DNA from 4 places in the Micromonospora sp. NRRL B-16802 genome. Region 1 is predicted to be linked to each of the others. Evidence: riboswitches for the same ligand, from Rfam matches in the RefSeq annotation. Region 1 holds a riboswitch; each other region holds the start of a gene.
What was found. Region 1 has a riboswitch for cyclic di-AMP ahead of ADK66_RS01520 (NlpC/P60 family protein). Riboswitches for the same ligand answer to the same signal wherever they lie in the genome.
Positions count from the first base shown of each region.

Region 2: it holds a riboswitch for cyclic di-AMP, as region 1 does, so the genes downstream of both, ADK66_RS16540 (transglycosylase family protein) here and ADK66_RS01520 (NlpC/P60 family protein) in region 1, are expected to answer to the same signal.
Region 3: it holds a riboswitch for cyclic di-AMP, as region 1 does, so the genes downstream of both, ADK66_RS23675 (hypothetical protein) here and ADK66_RS01520 (NlpC/P60 family protein) in region 1, are expected to answer to the same signal.
Region 4: it holds a riboswitch for cyclic di-AMP, as region 1 does, so the genes downstream of both, ADK66_RS07370 (hypothetical protein) here and ADK66_RS01520 (NlpC/P60 family protein) in region 1, are expected to answer to the same signal.

Region 1 is NZ_LGEB01000001.1:322,996-325,898, forward strand. It holds gene ADK66_RS01515 (N-acetylmuramoyl-L-alanine amidase) at 1-1,160, opposite strand, end outside; cyclic di-AMP (ydaO/yuaA leader) riboswitch at 1,395-1,532, shown strand; gene ADK66_RS01520 (NlpC/P60 family protein) at 1,546-2,586, shown strand; gene dcd (dCTP deaminase) at 2,662-2,903, opposite strand, start outside.
Region 2 is NZ_LGEB01000062.1:40,596-43,498, forward strand. It holds gene dinB (DNA polymerase IV) at 1-287, shown strand, start outside; gene ADK66_RS16535 (hypothetical protein) at 382-735, shown strand; gene ADK66_RS16540 (transglycosylase family protein) at 809-1,492, opposite strand; cyclic di-AMP (ydaO/yuaA leader) riboswitch at 1,495-1,668, opposite strand; gene htpG (molecular chaperone HtpG) at 1,889-2,903, opposite strand, start outside.
Region 3 is NZ_LGEB01000086.1:118,802-121,704, reverse strand. It holds gene ADK66_RS23680 (YibE/F family protein) at 1-919, shown strand, start outside; cyclic di-AMP (ydaO/yuaA leader) riboswitch at 1,086-1,216, shown strand; gene ADK66_RS23675 (hypothetical protein) at 1,221-2,240, shown strand; gene ADK66_RS23670 (carbonic anhydrase) at 2,324-2,903, opposite strand, start outside.
Region 4 is NZ_LGEB01000048.1:4,577-7,479, forward strand. It holds gene ADK66_RS07370 (hypothetical protein) at 83-1,099, opposite strand; cyclic di-AMP (ydaO/yuaA leader) riboswitch at 1,153-1,284, opposite strand; gene ADK66_RS07375 (cation diffusion facilitator family transporter) at 1,426-2,343, opposite strand; gene ADK66_RS07380 (AAA family ATPase) at 2,450-2,903, opposite strand, start outside.

The DNA.
Region 1 (2,903 bases):
AGCGGGATGCCAAGTCGCAGCGCGAGGTGCCGGACGAGCTTCGCGGACGTCCGGTACATCGCCTCGGTGTACCAGGTGCCCTGCGCCGCGAAGCCCTCGTGTTCGAGCCCGATCGACTTGGCGTTGACGTACCAGTTGCCGGCGTGCCAGGCGACGTCCTTGGTCTTGACGTGCTGGGCGATGTGCCCGTCCACCGAGCGCAGCGAGTAGTGCCAGCTCACGTAGGTCGGATCTTGGACGAGCTTCAGGGTGGTGGCCCAGCTCGCCTCGGTGTCGTGGATGACGATGTACTCGATCTTCTGCCGCTTGGGCCGGTCGGAGAGGTCGTGGTTGCCGTAGTCCCCGTCGCCGAACGCCTCGTACGGCGCCGGGATCCACTCACAGGAGATGGTGCGGGGGCACTCCAGCCCGTCCGGGCGGGCGAGCTTGCGCAGGCCCAGCCGGTCCAGCCAGGTTCGATCCGGCCGTACCGTGCGGGCCGGCAGGGTGACCCGCTGGCCGTCGTCGGTCACCCGGGACTCGCCGGCGCCGATGGTGGTGAAGACCTCGTCGGCGAAGGCCGCCGCGGCGTCGGCGCTGTCCGCGCCTGCGTAACGGGCAACCGCGCCGTACCAGGCAGCCGGGTCGGTGCCGGTGCCGATCGGTGCGCCAAGCTCCCGCTGGTACGACGCCAGCAGCGCCGCCCCGCCCCGGATGTTCGCGTTCGGGTCGGTGCGCAGCGACTCCGGGGCCACGCCGGTCAGCGCGGCGGCGGCGTCGACCGTTTGCAGGGCGGCGCTGGGCGGCGCGGGCTCCGAGGCTTCGCGGGGTGCCAGCGCGGTACGCGAGTCGTCGCCGCGCGGGTCCTCGGTGCCGGTGTCGTGGTGCCCGCGCCCGGGCAGGGCGGTCACGTGCCGGGCGTCGGTCAGGTGCATCGGGCCGTAGCCGCCGCTGGTGCTGGGCGTGCCGGCGTTGCTGTCCCAGCGGGACTCCAGATAGGAGACCCCGAGCAGCACGTCGGTCGGTACGCCGTACTCGCTCGCTGCGGCAGCGTACTGCTGCTGGCGGTCGGCCGTTGGTGCGGCGGCGACCGGACCGGCGGGCAGTGGCACCACGGTCACGGCGACCACGGCGGTGACCAGCAATGTGCGCCGACGGGACGGCAGGGTTGGACGGTGCATCGAACCCCCTAGATTGCGTGGGTAACTGTGAGGTCACCCTCCCGCCGGCCGGGAGCTCCCGTCAATACCTTTCCATATTCGGATACAGGCAGAAAAAAACCTTCGCGCACGGTCCGTGACCCCGCAGAATCGCCACGGAGTGTCACTGCCGCACGGGTTGCGGATCGGTAACGGTCATCTCTACTCTGGTCAATCGTCGGCCCGGTAGCAGGTCTGCCCATCCCGGGCGGTAACGGACCGGCACCGCCGAGTCGCTCGACGAGTGAGCCGGGGACCCAGGTTCCCTCGGGGTGAATCCGCAGATCGTGCGGTAGGGCGTCGACTTCCCGCCCGAACCCGTCAGCTAACCCGGTAGGCGGTCAGGAAGAAGGAGTACGGAACCCCGGTGGCACTCCATGCCCCGCGGCCGTCGTCCGAGCGGTCGGCCTCAGCCGACCCCCTGTCGATCGTGCCGCGTCAACGCTGGTCCCGCTTCACCACAGCTCTCGCCGCCATGGTCGGCGTCGCCGTCGTCCTGACCGGCAGCGCCACGGCCGCGCACGCGGACCCGTCCGTCGCCGAGATCGAACGCCAGATCGACGCCGACTGGAACAAGCTCGAACCGATCATCGAACGGCACAACTCCACCCGCACCGAGCTGGCCGCCAAGCGTAAGCAGGCAAGCGCGCTGGCCGCCAGGATCGCCCCGCTGGAGCGCCAGGTCGACGCCGCCATGGACAAGGTCAGCGCCCTGGCCGTCCGCGCGTACATGGGTGAGAACGTCTCCACTGTCAACGCGATGCTCGGCAGCCGCTCGCCAAGCGAGATGGTCGGCCAGCTCGAAATGCTCGACCGGTTCGCCCACAACCAGCAGCAGGACGTGAAGCAGGTGGCCGACCTGCGCGACGAGTTGGCCCGGCAGAAGGCGCCGCTGGACGAGTTGGTCGCCGAGCTGACCCTGACCGAGGCGCAGTTGGCGGCGAAGAAGAAGCAGATCAACGCCGAGATCGACAAGCTACAGAAGCTGCGCCTCAAGGTGTACGGCAACGGCGGCGGGGGTCCGCTGCGTCCGGCGCCCTGCCCGGCCAGCTACCCCGGAGGCGGGGCGGGCACGGCGGTCAAGTTCGCCTGCGCCCAGATCGGCAAGCCCTACGTGTGGGGCGCCGAGGGCCCGAACTCGTACGACTGCTCGGGGCTGATGCTTGCCGCGTGGGCCAAGGCCGGCGTGTCACTGCCGCACAACGCCGCGCAGCAGAGCCGGGTGACAAAGGACGTCAGCCGCGCCGACCTCCGCCCCGGTGACCTGGTCTTCTACTACAGCGACATCCACCACGTGGGCATGTACGTCGGTGACGGCTGGGTGGTGCACGCCTCCCAGGCCGGTCAACCCGTCAAGATGAAGAAGGTCGACGACGGCCCGATCCACAGTTACGGCCGTCCCGGCTGAGGTGTAAGGAGGGGCCCCTTCCTAACGCCTCGTGTAGAGAAGGGGCCCCTTACTAACACCGGACGGGCGTGCGGCTCAACGGGTCGGCCAGGCGCGCCAGTTCTGCCAGGAGCGGCTCGGCGTCGGCCCCCGCTGGCCCTGGTAGCGCGAGCCGTAGACCACCGAGCCGTACGGGTGCTCGGCCGGCGAGGAGAGCCGGAAGATGCACAGCTGCCCGATCTTCATGCCCGGCCAGAGGGTGATCGGCAGGTTCGCCACGTTTGACAGCTCCAGCGTCACGTGACCGGAGAAACCCGGGTCGATGAAGCCGGCGGTGG
Region 2 (2,903 bases), on a different contig from region 1:
TGCGCAAGGCGACCGCGGACACCACGCCCCTGCTCGCCGCCGCGCGGGCGCTGCTGCGTACGGCGCTGCCGGAGATCGACAGGCGGGGCGTCACGCTGATCGGGGTGTCGGTGGGCAACCTCGACGACAACCCTGTGCAACCGGAGTTGCCGTTCGACGCCGTCCCCGGGGCGGACCTGGACGCCGCCGTGGACGCGGTCCGGGACCGGTTCGGGTCGACGGCGTTGACCCGCGCGGTGCTGCTGGGCCGGGATTCGGGTGTCGAAATGCCTCTTCTGCCGGACTGATCCGCCTGGTGGCGGCGGATATCACAGCAGCTGGAGGGTTTAGCGACGGCATGATCGGAGACGTTGTGACGATCAGCCTTGAGGGGGGACCACCATGTCCGACGACAGCAGCAACCGCGCGAGCCGGCGTGCCGAGCGTCCGCACGACGTGACCGACCCGCTGCTGTGGCAGCTGGCGCTCGACGTGCTCGACGCCCACGAGCCGACCGAGGACGGCGTCTGCGGCAACCTGCTCTGCGCCGGGGAACCGTACCCATGCGCGGCGCGCGGGAACGCTGAACAGTCGCTGCGGCTCGCCCGAGGCGGGGCCGAGACACCGCCGACGGCCGCCCCGCAGTGGGACGGCCACGACGAGACACCGGACAACTGGTCCACCCAGGAGTCCTTCCACCCGCGGCGGACCCGGTCCGGCGAAGCGGTCTCGGCGTCGCGGGCTTCGGCCGCCTGACGCCTCCGCCACGTCAGCGACACGCCAGCGGGCGCCCGACCGGAATCCGATCGGGCGCCCGCTGTGTCGTACGTCAGAGGCTGAGCCGCTGCCCGGGGAAGATCAGGCCCGGGTCGGCACCGACGACCTGCCGGTTGCGCTCGTAGAGGGCCTGCCAGCCGCCGTCCTGCCGGTGGCTCTGCGCGATCTCCGACAGGGTGTCGCCCGACTTCACCACATAGGTGTCGCCGCTGGCCGCCGGGGCGGTGCGCTTGTTACTGCGGGTCGCCGGCTGCTCACCGCGCGACGACCGCTGGGCGGGCTTGTCGGCCTTCGGAGTGGACTTCGACTTGGCGGTCGACTTCGACTTCGTGGTGGGCTTCGTCGAGGACTTCGTGGCCGAGCCGCCCGACGCCCCGGCCTTCTTGCCGCAGGTCGGCCACGCGCCGATGCCCTGCCCCTTGAGCACCTTCTCGGCGATGGTGATCTGCTCGCTGCGGCTCGCCAGGTCGGCGCGGGCGGCGTACTTCTTGCCGCCGTAGCCGGCCCAGGTGCTCTGCGAGAACTGCAACCCGCCGTAGTAGCCGTTGCCGGTGTTGATCTTCCAGTTGCCACCGGACTCGCACTTGGCGATGGCGTCCCAGTTGACGGCGGCCTGGGCCGGGGCGGCCGGGCCGAAGAGCGCCACGGCACCGGTGACCGCGCCGACGGCCAGGGTGCCGACGGCGATACGGCGGGTGCTGACCCGTCGATGACGGGGGGTATAGACAGACGTCATGAGTGTGCTTCCTCCACGCCGGCGAGGTGAGCTGTCGGGTTCGGGCCGAGGAGCCCGGCCGCGCGATGGCGGCTTCACCCCGAGGTGACGATGCACCGAGGAACGTTTGGGTCCCCCGCTCCTGCCCGGGTGACTGGGTTCCGACGACCGGGGGCAGGATTTGGCGTTACCGGTCGTGGCGTCCGCGATGGCGAACCCGACCGACGTTAGGCACGGCCGGCATCGATCGCCCAACCCCTGTGAAGTTCTTCACCGGGCCGCGCTGAGCGGCGCGCTCAGCGGTTGCGGGCGGCGTCCAGCTCTGCAGCGGCCATGATGGACCGCTTCCGATCAGATCTGCCGATCCCCGGCCGGTGGAGCCCGACAACGCGGGCCACCACCGGCCGGGGCACCTGGCTACAGGGTGCGGGCCAGCCGGTCGGCGAGCGTACGGGTGAAGCGGGCCGGGTCGGCCAGGTCGCCGCCCTCGGCGAGCACCGCCAGGCCGTACAGCAGCTCGGCGGTTTCGGTGAGGGTCTCGGCGGAATCGCCCTGCTCGTGGGCCTTGCGCAGCGCGGCTACCAGAGGATGACCGGGATTGATCTCCAGGATGCGCTTCGTCGACGGGATCTCGTGCCCCATCGCCCGGTACATCTTCTCCAGTGTCGGCGTGAGGTCGTGCGCGTCACCCACCACACAGGCCGGTGAGGTGGTGAGCCGCGACGACAGGCGGACCTCCCGGACGCTGTCGGCAAGGGTCGTGCCGAGCCAGTCCACGAGCGCCGCGAACTCCTGCCGCTGCTGCTCGCGCTCGGACTCGGCCTGCTGCTTTTCCTCGTCGGTGTCCAGGTCGACCTCGCCCTTGGCGATCGAGCGCAGCGGCCGGCCGTCGTACGTGCCGACCCGCTCCACCCACACCTCGTCGACAGGGTCGGTGAGCAGCAGCACCTCGTGGCCCTTGGCCCGGAACGCCTCCAGGTGCGGGGAGTTCTCGATGGTGGCCCGGGAGTCGCCGGTGGCGTACCAGATGTCGCTCTGGCCGTCCTTCATCCGGGAGACGTAGCCGGCCAGGTCGGTGAGCTCGGCCGGGTCGTGGGTGGAGGCCACCGACAGGATCTCCAGCAGGGTGTCGCGGTTGTCGGTGTCGTCGATGAGCCCTTCCTTGACGACAGTGCCGAACTCCTTCCAGAAGGTCTGGTAGCGCTCGGCGTGGTTGGCCTTGAGGTCCTTGACTGCGGCGAGGACCTTCTTCACCAGGCGGCGGCGGACGATCTGGATCTGGCGGTCCTGCTGGAGGATCTCCCGGGAGATGTTCAGCGACAGGTCGTGGGCGTCGACCACTCCCTTGACGAAGCGCAGGTAGGTGGGGACCAGCGCCTCGCAGTCGTCCATGATGAACACGCGCTTGACGTAGAGCTGGACGCCCCGGCGG
Region 3 (2,903 bases), on a different contig from region 1:
CCAGCGGGGAACGCCGCTGCTGTGGCTGGCGGTGGTCTTCGCCGCCGCGATCGTCGCGTTCGGCCGGTGGCGGGGCCTCGCCGCGCTGGCGGGGCTCGCGGCCAGCTTCGCCATCCTGCTCACCTTCGTGCTGCCGGGCATCGCCGCCGGTGGGTCACCGCTGCTGGTGGCGGTGGTCGGCGCCGCGCTCATCATGTTCGTGGTGCTCTATCTGACCCACGGGGTCACCGCACAGACCTCGGTCGCGGTCCTCGGCACCCTGGGCAGCCTGATCCTCACCGGAGTGCTCGCCACAATCGCCACGGCCGCCACCAACCTGACCGGCTTCGGCAGCGAGGACGCCACCACGCTGTCGATGTTCCAGGCCGACGTGGACCTGCACGGCCTGCTGCTCGCCGGAATCATCATCGGCTCACTCGGCGTACTCGACGACGTGACTGTCACCCAGGCCGCCACCGTCACCGAGCTGGCGAACGCCAACCCGGGGCTGAGCCGGTTGCAGCTCTACCGGGCGGCCACGCGGGTCGGCCGCGCCCACATCGCCTCCACGGTCAACACCATCGTCCTGGCGTACGCGGGCGCCTCGCTGCCGCTGCTGCTCCTGCTCACCGCCGACACACGACCCATCACACAGATCCTGACAAGCGAGTTCCTGGCGCAGGAGATCGTCCGCAGCGCGGTCGCCACGCTCGGCCTGATCGCCGCCGTACCGCTTACCACCGGGCTGGCCGCCCTGGTGACCGCCGCCGGGTCGACCCCGACCGGCGACGCGCCCCGGCCGCGACCGGAGCGAGCCGACGTACTGGCCGCCCTCAGCCGTCCACGCGCGGGCCGGCCCGACCCCGAGCACACCCCATCCCCATCCACCGCCACCGACCAGTGGCCAGAGCCGGACAGGAGCACGAAGACGGCATGGTGACACTCCTCAGCGTGACCAGATCGGGCCCTCGCCCCGACGACAGCAGCACTGGTCACTCAACGCCATGGCGATATGACGCTTTTGATGGGCATCCAGGCGTAGCTCACCCGGCCGACTCTCGGGTAACCTCGCTGCCGGTTACCGATGAAGGCGCGAAGCGGCGCCTGCGGTGCCACCGCCCAATCGCCAACCGGCGAGCCGGGGACCCAGGTACCTGGGGTGAATCCGCGCCAGCGGTAGGGGCCACTTCCGCCCCGAACCCGTCAGCTAACCCGGTCGGCGGTCGACGGAAGGGAACATTGTGACGGCACCCCTACGCCGCTGGTTGACACCTGTGGTGGCCGTGATCGCCGCACTGACCGTGCTCGCCGGGCCCGTACCGGCCCATGCCGCCCCGACGACCCCCACCCCGTCCGGGCACGAGGAGGACGGCGAGCCGAAGCTGCTCAACGACGTCATCGAGCAGGCCAACCGCGACTACTCCGCGGCAAAGTCCAAGCTGGACAAATCCAAGAAGCGACAGCTGGAGTTGGCGATCGAGGTCGAGCGGGCCAGGGCCGACCTGGACGCGTTGGAACCGCAGGTCGCGCAGATCGCCGCCCAGTCGTACCGCACCGGCCGCGTCGGCGCGATGGCGATGCTGCTGGACAGCACCGCCCCCGACACCTTCGTCAAGCGGGCCGCGGCGCTCGACGAGCTCAACATGGTCAACGAGAAGAAGCTCGCCGAGGTCAACGCGGTCAAGTCCCGCGCCGAGCAGGCCAAGCTGGCCCTCGACACGGAGGTCCGCGAGCAGCAGAAGCAGACAGCCCTGATGGCCAAGCGCAAGAGCGAGGCGGACAAGGCGCTCTCCCTCGTCGGCGGCAAGGGCTTCACAGGCGGTCTCGTGGACGCCACCTCGCCGGTCGCGAGGATCGGCCCGGGTCGCACCGCCGACGGCGACTGGAAGCCGCAGTCGTGCAGCGAGGACGACCCGACCACCTCCGGCTGCGTCACACCACGCACCCTGCACGCCTACAAGGAGGTCAGGCGGGCCGGCTTCACCCGGTTCGTCGGCTGCTACCGCCCCGGCGGGCCGTGGGAGCACCCGAAGGGCCGCGCCTGCGACTGGTCGCTTCAGAAGAGCGGCTTCTCCCCGTGGCACAACGAGGACACCCGCAAGTACGGCAACAACGTCGCCGCGTTCCTCATCCGCAACGCCGACCGACTCGGCATCTACTACGTGATCTGGAACCGGCAGATCTGGTTCCCGGCGACCGGGTGGAGCTCGTACAGCGGACCGTCGAACCACACCGACCACGTCCACATGTCACTGCTCTGACGGCACGTACCGCAGACGAGGGCCGCCCCGCAGCACGCGGGGCGGCCCTCGTCGCACGTGGCGGGTCGGCGGTCCGGGTCCTGTCAGGCAGCGGCGGTCGCGGCCGGGCCGTCCGGGACGCTGGGCACGTCGAGGGTCGCGGCACCGACCGGCACGGCGGTCACCGGACGCACCCCACCGATGGCCAGGCGGTACGACATTCCCACCACCGCGCAACGGCCCTGCTCCACCGCCTCGGCCAGTACCGGCGACTGTCCGAGCAGCGTCTCGACAGTCTGCGCGATGTGGATGTCGACGATGCCGTCGATGTCGTCCACACCCTCGGTCGTGGCGCGCCGCAGGCTGGGCAGCACCGCGTCGACCACCGCGCGCAGGTGCCCCACGGGTGCGGTGCCGGTGGCGGCCGCCTCGCGGGCCGCCTGGACGGCACCGCAGGAGTCGTGACCGAGCACCACCACCAGCGGGGTGCCGAGCACTGTCACCGCGTACTCCACGCTGCCCAGCACCTCCGGGCCCACGATGTGCCCGGCCGTACGGACCACGAAGAGGTCACCCAGGCCCCGATCGAAGATGATCTCGGCAGCCAGCCGGGAGTCGGAACAGCCGACGATCACCGCGAACGGGTGCTGCCCGTCGGCCACAGCGGCCCGGTGTTCGGCGCCC
Region 4 (2,903 bases), on a different contig from region 1:
GCGCGAACAGGACGGGCTGCGCCCGCTGACGCACACCGGCCGACGCCCCCCGTGGGGGAGGCGCCGGCCGGGTCGGGGTCGATCAGTACACGGACAGGTGTACGTGGTTCGTGTGGTCGCTGGACGGGTCGCCGTTCGCCCCGCTGTACGACTTCCACCCGCTGCTGGGCAGCCAGATCTGCCTGTACCAGATCACGTACAGCACGGCGAGCCGGTCGGCGTTGCGGATGAAGTACGCGGCGAGGTTGTTGCCGTACGTCTTGTCGCCGCCGGTGGCGTCCCCACCGAAGCCGTTCTTCTGCGCGGCGAAGTCGCAGGCGCGACCCTTCGGGTGCTCGCCGGAGCCGCCGGAGCGGTGGCAGGAGACGTACCTGGTGAAGCCTGCGGCCTTGGCCTGGTTGAGGGCGTGCAGGGTGCGTGGGGTGATGCAGCCGTTGGCCGGGGTGGGGTCGTTGACGCTGCACGACTCGGACGGCCAGGAGCCGTCGGAGTTGCGCGGCGCGGGCTTGGCGTTGGCGGTGGAGGTGCCCCGGTTGGAGCCGGAGTCGGAGGCGGTGGACTGCTGCCTGGTGTTGGCAACGGTCAGGGCGCGTTCGGCCTGCTCCTTGCGCTTGGCCATCACCTCGACCTGCTTGCGCTGCTCGCGGATCTCGCCGTCGAGGGCGACGCGGGTGCGGTTGGCCTCGTCCTTCGTGGCGATCAGGTCGCGCAGCACCCGGTCCTCGTTGGCGGCGACCACGTCCAGCGCGGCGGCGCGGTCCATGAAGCCTTCGGGGGTGTTGGTGTTGAGCAGCGCCGAGACGGTGCTGAGCCGGCCGGTGCGGTACGCGACGCCGGCGATCTCTCCGACCTTGCCGCTGCGCTCGTTCATCTCGGCTTCGGTGGTCTTGAGCTTGGCGGCGAGTTGCTGCTGCCGCTGGACCGAGGTGTCCAGGGCGCGCTTCGCGTCCAGGTAGCCCTTGCTGGCCGCGTCCAGTGCGGCGCGCAGGGCCGGGGTGCCGCCCTCTTCGTCGTTGTCGGGTGCCGCGGCCCGCTGGGTGGCCGGGGGAGCGGCCGAGGCGGCGCCGGCGGGGATGGCGACGCCGAGGGTGAACATCATGACGATCAGCGCCGCCAATCGGGCGGCGGGGGGTCGTGCTCGTGCCACTGCGCATGTCCTTCCGTCAGCCGCCGACCGGGTTAGCTGACGGGTTCGGGACGGAAGATCCCTACCGCTGACGCGGATGCACCCCAGGAACATGGTTCCCCGGTTCGCCCTCTCGGGTGATTAGGCGGCGGCCGCCACCGGCACCGGGAGGGCGCCGCCGGGTGGTGGCCGGGAGCCAGCCTACCGGTGCTCATGGGGCTGGTGCAGCCATTGTGACTGACGGTGTGCACGGCGCTACCCAAAAAGCCGACAAAAGGGATTAAGGGCGGAATCTCGCCCTACCAGGTGACGGCACCGCAGGCCCCCGGGGCCGCGCCGGGCTCGATCTGGAGCGTGGCGTGTTCGATCCGGAACTCCTCCTGCAGGGCGGTGCGTGCCGCGGTGAGCACGGTGCCGACCTCCGCGTCGGGTGCCATTGTCAGGTGTGCGGAGGCCACGTCCATGCCCGAGGTGAGCGTCCAGACGTGCAGGTCGTGCACCTCGACCACGCCGGGTACGGCGGCGAGCCGGTCGTGCACGGCGGTGACCTGGAGGTGTTCCGGGGCGGCCTGCACGAGGATGCGGACCGCGGCGCGGCCGAGCCGCCAGGTGCGCGGCAGGATGAACACGCCGATGGCGACCGCGACCAGCGGGTCGGCCCACCACCAGTCGGTGACCGCGATGAGCAGCGCCGCGCCGATCACGCCGAGCGAGCCGAGCAGGTCGCCGAGCACCTCCAGGTAGGCGCCCTGGAGGTTGATGCTGTCCCGGGCGCCGGCGCGGAGCAGGGCGAACGCGACCACATTGGCGAGCAGGCCGAGCACGGCGACCACGAGCATCGGGCCGACCACCACCTCGTGCGGGTCGCCGAACCGGCCGATCGCCTCGATCAACACGTAGATCGCCACGCCGGAGAGTAGGACGGCGTTGGCAAGGGCGGCCAGCACCTCGAGGCGGTAGAGCCCGAAGGTGCGCTGTGGGTCGCGGGCGGCCCGTTGGGTTGCGGTGATCGCGGCCAGGGCCATCCCGATGCCGAGCACGTCGGTGAACATGTGCCCGGCGTCGGAGAGCAGTGCCAGTGAGCCGGTGTGCAGTGCGGCCACCGCCTCGACCACCATCAGGGTGGCGAGCAGGCCGAACGCTACCCAGAGTCGGCCCCGGTGCTGTTGTGCGGCGTTGCTGACCGAAGCGTGGTGGTGGTCATGACCTGAGCCCACGAAACCCACCTTCCTGTGCCAGCCGGGACCGGGTCAAATGTATGTTCACATCGCTATGTATGCAACTGTAGGGCAACGATGTACCCCCGGCCCCGCCAACACGGATTCAGCCGATCGGGTCGATGGTGGTGAGTCGCTGGGTGGCCCGGGACAGCGCGACATAGAGCGTGCGGACACCCGCACCCGGATCCGCCCGGATCTCACTCGGCGCGACGAGCACCACCCCGTCGTACTCCATGCCCTTGGCCTCCAGGCTCGTCACCACCTGCAACCGCGACCCGCCGAGCGCGCCGAGCCAGCCGGCGACCTCGTCGCGGCGGGGGACCGGCGTGATCACACCGACCGTGCCGTCCACCTCGGCCAGCAGGCCGGTGGCCGCCTCCACCGTCGCGGTCTCCAGCCCTGCGGCCGGTACGACCTGCTCGACCGGATCGACCCCGGTGGAGCGGACGGCCCTGGGCAGCGGCAGGTCCGGATAGAGCCTGCGGATCTCGGCCGCCGCCACCGCGAAGATCTCCGCCGAGTTGCGGTAGTTGGTGGTGAGCGTGAAGTCCAGCCGC